DNA from 3 places in the Pseudomonas sp. LBUM1660 genome. Region 1 is predicted to be linked to each of the others. Evidence: predicted binding sites of a transcription regulator. Region 1 holds the regulator's gene; each other region holds the start of a gene.
What was found. The regulator sigma-54, encoded in region 1, starts transcription at its own class of promoters, with help from an activator protein. The targets are predictions, from matches to a motif close to ANTGGCATNNANNTTGCTNT.
Positions count from the first base shown of each region.

Region 2: glnA (glutamate--ammonia ligase) is a predicted target of sigma-54. The motif match lies at 2,639-2,658, and genes of this name have one in related genera.
Region 3: flgB (flagellar basal body rod protein FlgB) is a predicted target of sigma-54. The motif match lies at 1,779-1,798, and genes of this name have one in related genera.

Region 1 is NZ_CP166795.1:1,076,080-1,080,638, forward strand. Features, by position in the region: gene rapZ (RNase adapter RapZ) at 1-309, opposite strand, end outside; gene ptsN (PTS IIA-like nitrogen regulatory protein PtsN) at 312-776, opposite strand; gene hpf (ribosome hibernation-promoting factor, HPF/YfiA family) at 789-1,097, opposite strand; gene ACA068_RS04925 (RNA polymerase factor sigma-54) at 1,172-2,665, opposite strand; gene lptB (LPS export ABC transporter ATP-binding protein) at 2,850-3,575, opposite strand; gene lptA (lipopolysaccharide transport periplasmic protein LptA) at 3,575-4,123, opposite strand; gene lptC (LPS export ABC transporter periplasmic protein LptC) at 4,110-4,559, opposite strand, start outside.
Region 2 is NZ_CP166795.1:366,651-371,209, reverse strand. Features, by position in the region: gene typA (translational GTPase TypA) at 1-830, opposite strand, end outside; gene thiI (tRNA uracil 4-sulfurtransferase ThiI) at 970-2,424, opposite strand; gene glnA (glutamate--ammonia ligase) at 2,755-4,161, shown strand; gene ACA068_RS01825 (DUF4124 domain-containing protein) at 4,462-4,559, shown strand, end outside.
Region 3 is NZ_CP166795.1:4,678,018-4,682,576, forward strand. Features, by position in the region: gene flgE (flagellar hook protein FlgE) at 1-112, opposite strand, end outside; gene flgD (flagellar hook assembly protein FlgD) at 144-866, opposite strand; gene flgC (flagellar basal body rod protein FlgC) at 882-1,325, opposite strand; gene flgB (flagellar basal body rod protein FlgB) at 1,329-1,736, opposite strand; gene cheR (protein-glutamate O-methyltransferase CheR) at 2,095-2,922, opposite strand; gene ACA068_RS21740 (chemotaxis protein CheV) at 2,969-3,901, opposite strand; gene flgA (flagellar basal body P-ring formation chaperone FlgA) at 3,984-4,559, shown strand, end outside.

The DNA of each region.
Region 1 (4,559 bases):
TTCCGAGAAGCGTTTGAGCAGGGTTTCTTCGTCGGCGTCCAGGTACAACACATCACACTTGATATGCCGGCTGCGGACTTCTTCGAGCAATTCCGGAAACCGCGAAAGGTGGCTCGGCAGGTTGCGTGCATCGATGGATACCGCGACCAGGGGTTGTGCCAGCTCGGTATGAATAAGTGCGCGCTCGGCCAGTTCCGGCAGCAATCCGGCGGGCAGGTTGTCGATGCAGTAGTAGCCGTTGTCCTCGAGAACATCGAGTGCGGTACTTTTACCTGAGCCGGAACGGCCACTGACAATGATCAAACGCATGATTAGTGACCGTTTTGCTCGTCCAGGACAACCTGATACAAGGCTTCGTTGCTCGGGGCGCTACGCAGTTTTTCGCGTACTTCCTTGCGATCAAGCATGCTGGCGATCTGGCGGAGCAGTTCCAGGTGCGCATCGGTAGCTGCTTCCGGGACCAGCAGAACAAACAGCAGGTCAACCGGGGCGCCGTCGATGGCGTCGAAATCAATGGGTGCGTCGAGGTGCATCAGGGCACTGATGGGCGAGGTGCAGCCCTTCAGGCGGCAGTGGGGAATGGCGATGCCGTTGCCAAAACCGGTCGAACCGAGTTTTTCACGCGCAATCAGAGCCTCAAAGACATCTTGCATTTCCAGATCCGGCACTTCCCGGGCGATCAGGTTGGCAATTTGCTCGAGGGCTTTCTTTTTGCTGCCGCCCGGCACGTTCACGAGGGAACGGCCGGGGGTCAGGATGCTTTCAAGTCGGATCATGGGTTGGGAGTGTTAACGACCGGTAGCGCCCTGAAGGAGGCTTTGGGTCTTTTCCTTATGCTTTTTGAGTTGTTTATCCAGCTTGTCGGTCAGTGCGTCGATCGCCGCATACATATCGGTATGCTCCGCGTTGGCGACCACTTCATTGCCGGGAATATGCAGCGTGGCTTCGATTTTCTGCTTGAGCTTTTCGACCGTCATCGTGACCTGCACGTTGGTGATCTTGTCGAAATGCCTCTCTAATCGTTCGAGTTTTTCGCCGATGTAGGTGCGAAGAGGTTCGGTCACTTCCAGTTGGTGTCCACTGATGTTGACTTGCATACAGCTTCTCCTTCGTTGCCAGTGCATAAAGCGGTAGATCAGATGATCTACCACTGGAACGCTGTGGCGTGGCTCTACATCAACCGCTTGCGTTCGCTCGAAGGCGCGATCCCGAGGGATTCGCGGTACTTGGCGACGGTGCGGCGAGCCACCTGAATGCCTTGTGCCTCCAGTAAACCAGCGATCTTGCTGTCACTCAACGGCTTTTTCTGATTTTCCGCGGCAACCAGTTTTTTGATGATCGCGCGGATCGCTGTGGACGAGCATTCGCCGCCTTCGGAGGTGCTGACATGGCTGGAAAAAAAGTATTTCAGTTCATATATGCCCCGTGGGGTATGCATGAATTTCTGCGTGGTCACCCGTGAAATCGTCGACTCGTGCATGCCCACCGCCTCGGCAATATCATGCAGCACCAGCGGTTTCATCGCTTCGTCGCCGTACTCCAGGAAGCCGCGCTGATGCTCGACAATCTGGGTGGCCACTTTCATCAGGGTTTCGTTGCGGCTTTGCAGGCTTTTGATGAACCAGCGAGCTTCTTGCAACTGATTGCGCATGAAGGTGTTGTCGGCGCTGGTGTCGGCGCGGCGCACAAACCCGGCGTATTGGGCGTTGACCCGCAGCCGTGGCACCGATTCCTGGTTCAGCTCGACCAGCCAGCGCTCGTTGTCCTTGCGCACGATGACGTCAGGGACAACGTATTCGGCTTCACTGGACTCGATCTGCGAGCCCGGACGCGGGTTGAGGCTCTGCACCAGCTCGATGACCTGGCGCAGTTCATCTTCCTTGAGCTTCATGCGGCGCATCAGCTGGCTGTAGTCGCGACTGCCGAGCAGGTCGATGTAGTCGGTGACCAGGCGTTTCGCTTCGGCCAGCCAGGGGGTCTTGGCTGGCAGTTGGCGCAGTTGCAGCAGCAGGCATTCACTCAGGTTGCGGGCGCCAATGCCGGCCGGTTCGAATTGCTGGATGCGGTGCAGGACGGCTTCGATTTCGTCCAGTTCGATGTCCAGTTCCGGATCGAAGGCCTCGAGAATTTCCTCAAGGGTTTCGTCCAGGTAGCCCTGATTGTTGATGCAGTCGATCAGGGTCACGGCGATCAGGCGATCGGTGTCGGACATCGGTGCAAGGTTCAGTTGCCACAACAAATGGCTTTGCAGGCTTTCACCGGCCGATGTGCGGGTGGTGAAATCCCACTCGTCGTCATCGTTGCTCGGCAGGCTGCTGGCGCTGGTCTGGTAGACGTCTTCCCACGCGGTATCGACGGGCAGCTCGTTGGGAATGCGCTCGTTCCAGTCGCCTTCCTCGAGGTTATCCACCGTCGGGGCGGTTTCCTGGTAGGAGGGTTCCGAAATGTCGGCGTTGGGGAGCTGTTCGGCTTTGTCGGCCAAAGGGTCGGCGTTATCGAAGTCGTCGCCTTCTTCCTGGCGTTCGAGCATCGGATTGGACTCCAGGGCCTCCTGGATTTCCTGTTGCAGGTCCAGGGTCGACAATTGGAGCAGGCGGATAGCCTGTTGCAGCTGCGGTGTCATCGTCAGCTGCTGGCCCATTCTCAAGACTAGCGATGGTTTCATGGCAGGGGCTTAACACCTTATTCGCCGGCGCACATGCGCCATCCACTACAGGGCGCCGGAGCGCCAAACATAAGCAAATTATATGCCCGAAACTGCAGCGTTTGCCTAGAGCGCTGTAACAATAAAAAAGTATTGATTTTTTATCGAGACAAGCGCTCGGACAATCAGCCAGACACCTTAGCGCTTAAAGGCGGAATTCATGGCCCAGATACACTTCCTTGACCAGTTCGTTGGCCAGGATGGTGGCGGAGTCACCCTCGGCGATCAACTGGCCATCGTTGACGATGTAGGCGGTTTCGCAGATATCCAGGGTTTCACGGACGTTGTGGTCAGTGATCAGCACGCCAATGCCTTTGGCCTTGAGGTGGTAGATGATCTGTTTGATGTCGCCCACCGAAATCGGGTCCACACCGGCGAATGGTTCGTCGAGGAGGATGAATTTCGGGTTGGTGGCCAGTGCCCGGGCGATTTCCACCCGACGACGCTCACCGCCGGACAGGCTCATGCCGAGGTTGTCGCGGATGTGGCTGATGTGGAATTCCTGCAGCAGGCTTTCCAGCTCCTTGCGACGCTCTGCCTTGTCGAGTTCCTTGCGGGTCTCGAGGATGGCCATGATGTTATCGGCCACCGACAGTTTGCGGAAGATCGACGCTTCTTGCGGAAGATAGCCGATACCGGCCTTTGCACGACCGTGCATCGGCTGGTGGCTGACGTCTAGATCGTCGATCAGTACGCGACCCTGATCGGCCTGTACCAGGCCAACGATCATGTAGAAACAGGTGGTCTTGCCGGCGCCGTTAGGACCCAGCAGGCCGACGATCTGACCGCTGTCAATGGACAGGCTGACGTCACGCACGACTTGGCGGCTCTTGTAGCTCTTGGCCAGATGCTGAGCTTTCAGAGTTGCCATTACGGGGCCTTTTTCTCGTCGGTTTTTGGCTTGGGCTGGATCACCATGTCGATGCGCGGACGCGACTCGGTGACCTTGTTGCCCGTGGCGCGACCGGCGCTCGCCAGCTTTTTCACCGTGTCATAGACGATTTTCTCGCCTTGGGTGACGTTGTTGTCCTTGTCGATGACTTTTGCACGATCGATCAATACGACGCGGTTTTGCGAGGCGTGGTACTGGATGGTCACTCCGTAGCCCTGAACCGGCTTGGTGTCGCCAGCCGTCTGCATCTGCTCAAAGTAGGCAAGGTTGCCCACCGAGGTCACCACATCGATGTCGCCAGCCGGGGTACGGGTGATGGTCACGGTATTGCCGGTGACCTTCATCGAGCCCTGAGTGATGATCACGTCACCTTTATAGGTGGCAATGCCATTCTTGTCGTCCAGTTGGGCGTCGTCGGCCTGAATGCGGATAGGCTGCTCTTGATCGTTCGGCAGAGCCCAGGCGCTCACGCTTCCCAGTGCTGCGCCCAGACTGAGCAAAATAGGGAGAGTTTTAACGAGCCTCATACTGTCCTCTTACGTTCGATAGCAGGTGTATCCTGCTTTCTTTCAAATACGCTTTCATTCCGTTGCCTGTCGATACACCGCCAGCGCCGTCGATTCTAACGGGTTGATCGGTCTGCGCATATTGCTGCTGCGGGAACACTGTCATTCGGGTGGTGGTAATCAGGGTTCTGCGGTTTTTCTCGTCGAAACGCGTGATGCGCACCGAGTCAATCAGCTCGACCTGAGTGCCGTCCGGGTTGACTTCGCCGTGCTCACTCTGGACGTGCCAGGGAAACTGGGTGCCACGAAACATGTTCAGGTCGGGGTTGGTCAGCAACGTCACCTCGGTCGCCTTCAGGTGTTCAACCTTGTCGGACGTCATCTCGTATTGCAATTTGCCGTCTGGCAGGTACTGCACGCTGTGGGCGTTGAGCGCGTAATAGTCGATCGCGGTTTC
Region 2 (4,559 bases), 710 kb from region 1:
CTGATGCAGACGATGTCGCCGGCAGCTGCTTCGTCAACGTCGATGCGGTGCAGACCGTGGTGACCCATCAACTTCAGGATACGACCGTTGCGCTTCTTGCCATCAATGTCGATAGCGACAACTTGAGTGTTCGGCTTGACGCGACCACGAGCGATACGGCCAACGCCGATAACACCCAGGAAGCTGTTGTAGTCCAGTGCGGAGATTTGCATCTGGAACGGGCCGTCACGGTCAACTTTTGGAGCTGGAACGTGGTCAACGATGGCCTGGTACAGCGGGGTCATGTCTTCCGCCATGGCGGTGTGTTCCAGACCGGCAATACCGTTCAGGGCCGAAGCGTAAACAACCTGGAAGTCCAGTTGTTCTTCGGTAGCACCGAGGTTGTCGAACAGGTCGAAGATCTGGTCCAGAACCCAGTCCGGACGTGCGCCTGGACGGTCAACCTTGTTGATCACCACGATTGGACGCAGGCCGGCTTCGAAAGCCTTCTTGGTCACGAAACGGGTTTGCGGCATAGGGCCGTCTTGAGCGTCAACCAGCAGCAGAACGGAGTCAACCATCGACATTACGCGTTCAACTTCGCCGCCGAAGTCGGCGTGGCCCGGGGTGTCCACGATGTTGATGTGGTAGCCGTTCCAGTTGATGGCGGTGTTTTTCGCCAGAATGGTAATACCGCGCTCTTTCTCCTGGTCGTTGGAGTCCATCACGCGCTCGTCGTTGAGCTCGTTGCGCTCCAGGGTGCCGGATTGACGCAAGAGTTTGTCTACCAGGGTGGTCTTACCATGGTCAACGTGAGCAATGATGGCGATGTTGCGTAGATTTTCGATCACTTGTGTATCTCGATCAGAGGATTCGGTGTGCTGACAAGTCTTGGCAGCGATTAACAGTAGAGTCCGGCAAAGCCGTTACAGCTTGACGGCGGCGTCGGGGGGCCGGTGACGCAGGCCACAGGCAAACAGCCCCGGGCACTTAGCTCGGTCGATAAACGCGCACATTGGCATGCCCCTCACTGAGCAAATGGTGGGCATGCAGGCGACTCATCACGCCTTTGTCGCAATACAGCAGGTACTGGCGAGTAGGGTCCAGTTCCTTGAAACGAGCGTTCAATGCATAAAACGGCATCGCTTGTACCTCAATGCCAGCAAGGCCCAGCGGGTCGTCTTCAGCGGCATCCGGGTGACGGATGTCGATGACGATCTGACCAGCCAACGCTTCGCCGACTTCTTCGATTTGCAAGTCCTGGCCCAATTCGTCGATCACGCGATCGATCGGCACCAGTTTGGCGTTCTCGAGCGCACGCTCAAGTACTGCCATGTCGAACTGTTGTTCTTCGTACTCCACGCGTGGACGCTTGGCGTGGGTCTTGGGGTTCACCGAGATGACCCCGCAATATTCCGGCATGTGCTTGGCGAAGTCGGCCGTGCCGATTTCGTTGGCCAGGTCGATGATGTCCTGCTTGTGACTGGCGATCAGCGGACGCAAGACCAGCTTGTCGGTTACGCAGTCGATCACGGACAGGTTCGGCAGTGTCTGGCTCGACACCTGGGAAATCGCCTCGCCGGTAACCAGCGCATCGATGTCCAGCCGATCGGCAATACGGGAAGCAGCGCGCAACATCATACGCTTCAAAACTACACCCATATGACTGTTATCGACTTTCCCGAGAATTTCTCCCAGGACTTCCTCGAACGGCACACTCACAAATAACACGCGCTGGGAGCTGCCATACTTCTTCCAGATGAAGTGCGCGACTTCCATGACGCCCAGTTCATGGGCCCGTCCGCCCAGATTAAAGAAGCAGAAATGGCTCATCAGGCCGCGGCGCATGATCTGGTAAGCAGCCACCGTGGAATCGAACCCACCCGACATCAGGACAAGTGTCTGTTCCAGTGCACCCAGCGGATATCCGCCGATGCTGTTGTGCTGGCTGTGGATCACGAACAACCGTTTGTCGCGAATTTCGATGCGGACTTCGATTTCCGGGTCTTTCAGCGAAATTCCGGCGGCGCCGCACTGGCGACGCAGTTGGCTGCCGACATATTTCTCGACGTCCATCGAGCTGAATTCATGCTTGCCGGCACGCTTGCAGCGCACCGAAAAGACCTTCCCGGCCAACGCCTCACCGAAGTGCTGCTTGCACTTGGCGACGATGTCGTCGAAATCGCCCAGCGGGTATTCGTCGACTTGCAGGAAATGCGCGATGCCCGGCATGCAGCTCAGGCGCTCGGTCATCTCCTTCAGGGCTTTGGGATCGCTGACGCGGGTTTCCAGCTCGAGATTGTCCCACACGCCGTTCACCACCACAGCCGGGTCCAGGTCGCGGAGCACGGTACGGATGTTTTTGGCCAACTGGCGGATGAAACGCATCCGTACCGGGCGGCTCTTGATGGTGATCTCGGGGAAGACTTTTACGATTAGTTTCATGAAAACAGCGCGCGCTGGGCCAGCCGAAAAAGGGGGGCGCGGATTATAGCGGAAATTGCTCAAGGTTTAACCAGTTAATGTGCAGAAGGTTTTGCGCGCACCAAAACAGGTCATTTGTCGATTTTAACGCTACATTGTAGGGCGAGATTTTCCGCTTACAGATGCTTTGTGCCTTTATAAGCGTGATATTGGGGCAAAAAACCCATGCTGGGGCACTGGCATGCAATTTGCTCCCTTGTGAGGCAGGTTGCCTTGGCAGAGTATTCGCGCCGGCATCACCCACATTCTAAGGGCATCCACTACTAAGCCCGAAGCCACCCGGAGGACACTATGTCGAAGTCGGTTCAACTCATCAAAGATCATGACGTCAAGTGGATTGATCTGCGCTTCACGGACACCAAAGGCACTCAGCACCACGTGACCATGCCGGCTCGCGACGCGCTGGATGAAGCTTTCTTCGAAGAAGGCAAAATGTTCGACGGTTCCTCCATCGCTGGCTGGAAAGGCATCGAAGCTTCCGACATGATCCTGCTGCCGGACGACAGCACTGCCGTTCTCGACCCGTTCACCGAAGACCCAACGCTGATCATCGTTTGCGATGTAATCGAGCCTTCGACAATGCAAGGCTACGATCGCGACCCACGTGCGATCGCCAAGCGTGCCGAGGAATACCTGAAGTCGACCGGTATCGGCGATACCGTTTTCGTTGGTCCGGAGCCTGAGTTTTTCATCTTCGATCAGGTGAAATTCAAGTCCGACATCTCCGGCTCGATGTTCAAAATCTTCTCCGAACAAGGTTCGTGGATGTCCGACCAGGACATCGAAGGCGGCAACCATGGCCACCGTCCAGGTATCAAAGGCGGTTACTTCCCGGTTCCTCCGTTTGACCACGACCACGAAATCCGTACCTCCATGTGCAACGCCATGGAAGAAATGGGTCTGGTCATCGAAGTTCACCACCACGAAGTGGCAACTGCCGGTCAGAACGAAATCGGTGTGAAGTTCAACACCCTGGTCGCCAAGGCTGACGAAGTTCAGACCCTGAAATACTGCGTGCACAACGTGGCTGTCGCTTATGGCCGCACCGCGACCTTCATGCCAAAGCCTCTGTACGGCGACAACGGTTCGGGTATGCACGTCCACCTGTCCATCGCCAAAGACGGCAAGAACACCTTCGCTGGCGAAGGCTATGCCGGCCTGTCTGACACCGCCCTGTACTTCATCGGCGGCATCATCAAGCACGGTAAGGCGCTGAACGGCTTCACCAACCCGTCGACCAACTCCTACAAGCGTCTGGTCCCAGGTTTCGAAGCTCCGGTAATGCTGGCCTACTCGGCTCGTAACCGTTCCGCTTCGATCCGTATTCCTTACGTGTCCAGCCCTCGTGCTCGCCGTATCGAAGCCCGCTTCCCGGATCCAGCAGCCAACCCGTACCTGGCCTTCGCTGCCCTGGTAATGGCCGGCCTGGACGGCATCCAGAACAAGATCCACCCTGGCGATGCAGCTGACAAAAACCTGTACGACCTGCCGCCTGAAGAGGCGAAAGAGATCCCACAAGTTTGCGGCAGCCTGAAAGAAGCTCTGGAAGAGCTGGACAAAGGTCGTGCGTTCCTGACCAAAGGCGGCGTGTTCTCCGATGACTTCATCGACGCTTACATCGCTCTGAAAAGCGAAGAAGAAATCAAAGTACGTACCTTCGTACACCCACTGGAATATGAGCTGTACTACAGCTGCTGATCCCGTAGCGCCTGTGCAAGCGGCGTGACAAAAAAGAGGCCTCCTTCGGGAGGTCTTTTTTATGCCCGCGATTTGGCGATCACTGAAAAACCCTGTGGGAGCGGGCTTGCTCGCGAATGCAGTGTGTCAGCTTGCATTGATGGTGACTGACACTCCGCTTTCGCGAGCAAGCCCGCTCCCACAGGGGTTTTGTGGTGTTTGAGGGATTTTGGCAATTCATGCCCAAATGTTAACGAGCTGGGTCAATCACCACCCCCTGACCTATGCTGCACCCCAACGCTTTCGCTTCCGGTCGATTTTATGGGTCGTGGTTTTCTTTTGATGTTGCTGATGATCGCCCTGCCCGCCGCAGCGCAGATCTATAAGTACACCGACGCCTCCGGGAACACCGCCTATAG
Region 3 (4,559 bases), 2.8 Mb from region 1:
CTGCACGGGACGATTTGAAACCGGTGGTCGCGACGTTGGCGATGTTGTTGCCGGTCACGTCCAGTTGTTTGTTGGCTGCATAGAGACCGCTAAGGCCGATATTGAAAGACATATTCCACTCCTTTGTGCCGTGTTAGTCGGCTCTATATACCAATGGTCTGTACTTTGGACAGGGCAACGCTGCCCAGGCCTGCCAGGTTCAGCATCAACTCACCGCCGGTCTGGCTGATGGTCACGCTATTGACGGTTGCCGGCAGGTAAGTCACCAGCGAGGTCGCCTTGCTGTCGTAGGTTGCGGTGGCGGCAAATTTGTATGTGCCAGCCTTGGCCACTTCGCCCGCATCGTTCTTGCCGTCCCAGATGAAACTGGCGTTGCCGGCCTTCTGACTGCCCAGGTCGATGGTGCGGACCACTTTGCCATCGGCGCCGGTGATCTTGATCGTCACCGGATCCACCGATGCCGGAACCACGGCCGTGCCGTTGAAGCTCTTGGAGGTATCGACGACCGCTGTGTCGGTCTGCGCGACCACCGAGCGGCCCACCAGCGAAGACGCTTGCAGCGCTTGCGACGAGTTGTAGTTGCCGGCAATGCCGCTGACCGTTTCGTTCAGCGTGGTGATGCCTTCCAGGCTACTGAACTGCGCCAACTGGGCCACGAACTCGCCGTTGTCTTGCGGTTCCAGCGGGTTCTGGTTTTTCAGCTGGGTGACCAGCAATTGCAGGAACGCATCCTTGCCCAACGCCTTCTTGCCAGTGGCGCTGTTGGTCGCTGCGGTCAAACCGTCAGCACCGGTATTGGTCTTGACCGACGAATTGGCCAGGACGTCCTTGATGTTCAAGCCGCTGGTGGTATCGGTAACACTCATCTGAGTCGCCCCTTATCACTGACCGAGGGTCAGGACCTTCTGCATCATGGTTTTGGCGGTGTTCATCATTTCGGCGTTGGTCTGGAACGAGCGACTGGCGGAAATCATGTCGGCCATTTCTTCGACGACGTTGACGTTCGGGTAGTAGACGTAGCCCTTGGCATCGGCGGCCGGATGGTTCGGCTCGTAACGCGCGTCAAGGTTGCTCTGGTCTTCGACCACGCCCAGCACTTGCACGCCTTGACCGGCGGCGTCCTGGTTCTGGAACAGCGAATCGCTGCCGCCGCTCTGTCCGCCCTGGAACATGGTGGCGAACACTGGGTGACGGGCGCGATAGGTCTGGTCGATGCTCGACGAGACGGTTTCGGCGTTGGCGATGTTCGAGGCCACGGTGTTCAAGCGCGTGGTCTGGGCACTCATGCCGCTACCGGCAATGTTGAAAACACTGGATAGAGACATGAATTACTCTCCGCGCAGGGCTGACATCAGCCCTTTGAATTTGCTGTTGAGCAGGGTGAAGCTGGCCTGGAAGCCGACGGCGTTTTCCGCGTAGTTCGACTGTTCCAGTTGGGCGTCCACGGTGTTCTGGTCGATCGACGGCTGCATCGGCGTGCGATACATCAGCGACTCGTCGCCATTGCCCAGGCCTTCGGCCTCGATATGACGGTTATTGGTCATGTTCAACGCAAACGTGCCACCCTTGGTTTTCTCGTTCTGTGCGGCGAGCACTTTGGAGAACTCCAGGTCCCGAGCCTTGTAGTTCGGGGTGTCGGCGTTGGCGATGTTGTTGGCCAGGACTTCGGCACGCTGTGCGCGGAAGCCAAGGGCTTGTTCGTGGATACCGAGCGCTTTATCGAAGCTGATGCTCATGTCGGGAAACCTTCGGGTGACCTGATTTTTCGTAACAGAGACATAGCAAGCGGCGTGCCAATTCAAAAAAGCCCGGAAACCGGGGCTTTGCGGGCAGTGGCAAGGCGGCAATGCCAGAAAAGCGGCAACCGATGTCCGCCGCCTGCCGCTTTTCTGCCGCTTATCTCTGGCAACACCGACAACTGTAGGAGCGAGGCTTGCCCGCGAAGGCGGTGTGTCAGACAGCATCATCATTGACTGACCCACCGCCTTCGCGGGCAAGCTTCGCTCCTACAGGGGGTGCGGCGCTCGTGGGAAATCATCGGGCAAAAAAAACGGGAGCCCCTGAGGACTCCCGTTTTTTGATGCTGCCAACCCATCACTTCGCCTGGTAAATGATCCCCGGGCTGCACTGGACCATCTGGTAATGATCCGGCAAACCGTTCAGCGCTTCGGAGGCGCCCAGGAACAGATAACCGCCCGGCTTGAGCGTGCTGTGAATGCGCAACAGGATGTCTTTCTTCACCTCGGCGGAAAAGTAGATCAGCACGTTGCGGCAGAACACGATGTCGAACTTGCCCAAGGCCGCGTAGCTGTCCAGCAGGTTGAACGAGCGAAACTCCACGCGGCTCTTGATCGGCGCCTTGATGGCCCAGCGCCCCGGCCCTTTGGGGTCGAAGTAACGCTGAAGGCGCTCGGGCGACAGACCACGGCCGATGGCCAGGCTGTCGTACTCGCCGGTCTTGCAGTTGGTCAGCATGGTGCCGGACAGATCAGTCGCGACAATCTGCGCACCCATCTTCAACTGGCCCATGTTGACCCGCTCAAACTCATCGATGGACATCGACAGCGAATACGGTTCCTGACCCGACGAGCACGCCGCCGACCAGATCCGCAGACGCTGGCCGGGGGCCGCCTTGATCGCTTCGGGCAACACCTTGTTCTTCAAGACTTCAAACGGATAGGTGTCACGAAACCACAGGGTTTCGTTGGTGGTCATCGCATCCACCACCATCTCGCGCAAACCGCTGCGCGGCTGGGTCTGGATGCGCTGAACCAGCTCACCCAAGGACTTGATGCCCTGCTGCTCCATCAGTTTGTTGAGACGGCTCGAGACCAGGTACTGCTTGTTTTCACCGAGCAAAATGCCACAGGCTTTTTCCAGGAATACCCGGAACTGTTCGAAATCCAAATTACCCGTAGACAAAGATGCCGCCTCTTAAATCGTGTTAACCACCAGGGGCAGAAGGCCCCTAGCTGATATCTGCTGCTTTGATCCGGTCAACTACCCGGGATGCCAGGTCATCAGGACGGAATTTGGCAAGGAAGTCATCCGCGCCGACCTTCTTGACCATTGCCTGATTGAATACACCCGACAACGAAGTATGCAGGATGATATGAAGCTTTTGCATGCGCGGGTCGTTGCGGATCTCGGCCGTCAGGGTGTACCCGTCCATCTCCGGCATCTCGATGTCGGAAATCATCATCAGGAACTCTTCTTCCGGCTTCTTGCCCTCATCGACCAGCTTGCGCAAGTAATCCAGCGCTTGCCTGCCGTCGTTCAATGCCACCACTTCGACGCCGACCGTTTGCAGGCAACGAGTCACCTGCTTGCGCGCCACCGACGAGTCATCGACCGTCAATACCCGCAAGGACAGCGCCTTGTGCTGGGTTTCGACATCCACCACGCCGACCGAAATCGCTTCCGGTGTCGGCGCCACTTCCGCCAGCACTTTCTCGACGTCGATGATTTCGACTAACTGATTGTCGACCCGAGTCACAGCCGTCAGGTAATGATCGCGTCCCGTGCCCTTGGGTGGCGGATGAATCTCCTCCCAGTTCATGTTGACGATGCGCTCCACCGATCGCACCAGGAAACCCTGGGTCTTGGTGTTGTACTCCGTGATGATCACGAACGGTTTGCTTTGATCTTTAAGTGCCCCGGAGCCGGTCGCCATTGCCAGATCAAGAATCGGAATGGTCGCCCCCCGGATATTTGCCACACCGCACACGACAGGACTGGACTTGGGCATCAGGGTCAGTTTGGGGCATTGCAGCACTTCCCGAACCTTGAACACGTTGATCCCATACAGCTGCTGACCGTCGAGACGGAACAACAACAGCTCAAGGCGATTCTGCCCAACCAGTTGCGTGCGCTGGTTTACTGCATCCATTACACCAGCCATGCACAGACTCCTACACCAACGCTTAAGTGTGTTGCGACGCACGTTCATTGCTAAACGGCACGGCGCTTGCTTTTTAACTCTTATGAACACAGAAACGACATTTTTCCGACGCCTGACATCAATGACCCGCAAATTGCTTTGCGCGATGTCGGCCGTCTGCCTGTTCAACGCTGGCAGCCCTGCCCTTGCTGACGCGGTTACCTTGCCTGACATGCTTATCGGCGTCACTCAGGGCTTTCTTGAGTTCACCGTAGAAGACTATTTGGCCACCAGTCAAACGGAAGGACGCTACGAAATCGAGGTCAACCAGCTCGATCCGCGACTGCGCATGCCCATGTGCGACAAGGAATTGACAGCCACCCTGGAGAGCCCGGCGACCCCGATCGGGCGGGTCACAGTCAAGGTCCGCTGCGACAGCACATCACCCTGGACAGTCTTCGTACCCGCTCAAGTCCGCCTGTTTCGGGACGTTGTCACCACCACTCGGCCGCTCAAACGCGCCGGGGTCATCGAGCCCGGCGATGTCATGTTGCGCGAGCGGGATATCAGCCTGATCAACCAGGGTTATTTCACCTCCCTGGAACAGGCTGTCGGGCAGAAACTTACCCGACCAACGGTCGCTAATCAGGTCCTGACGCTGGTCCATCTCGAACAGGCG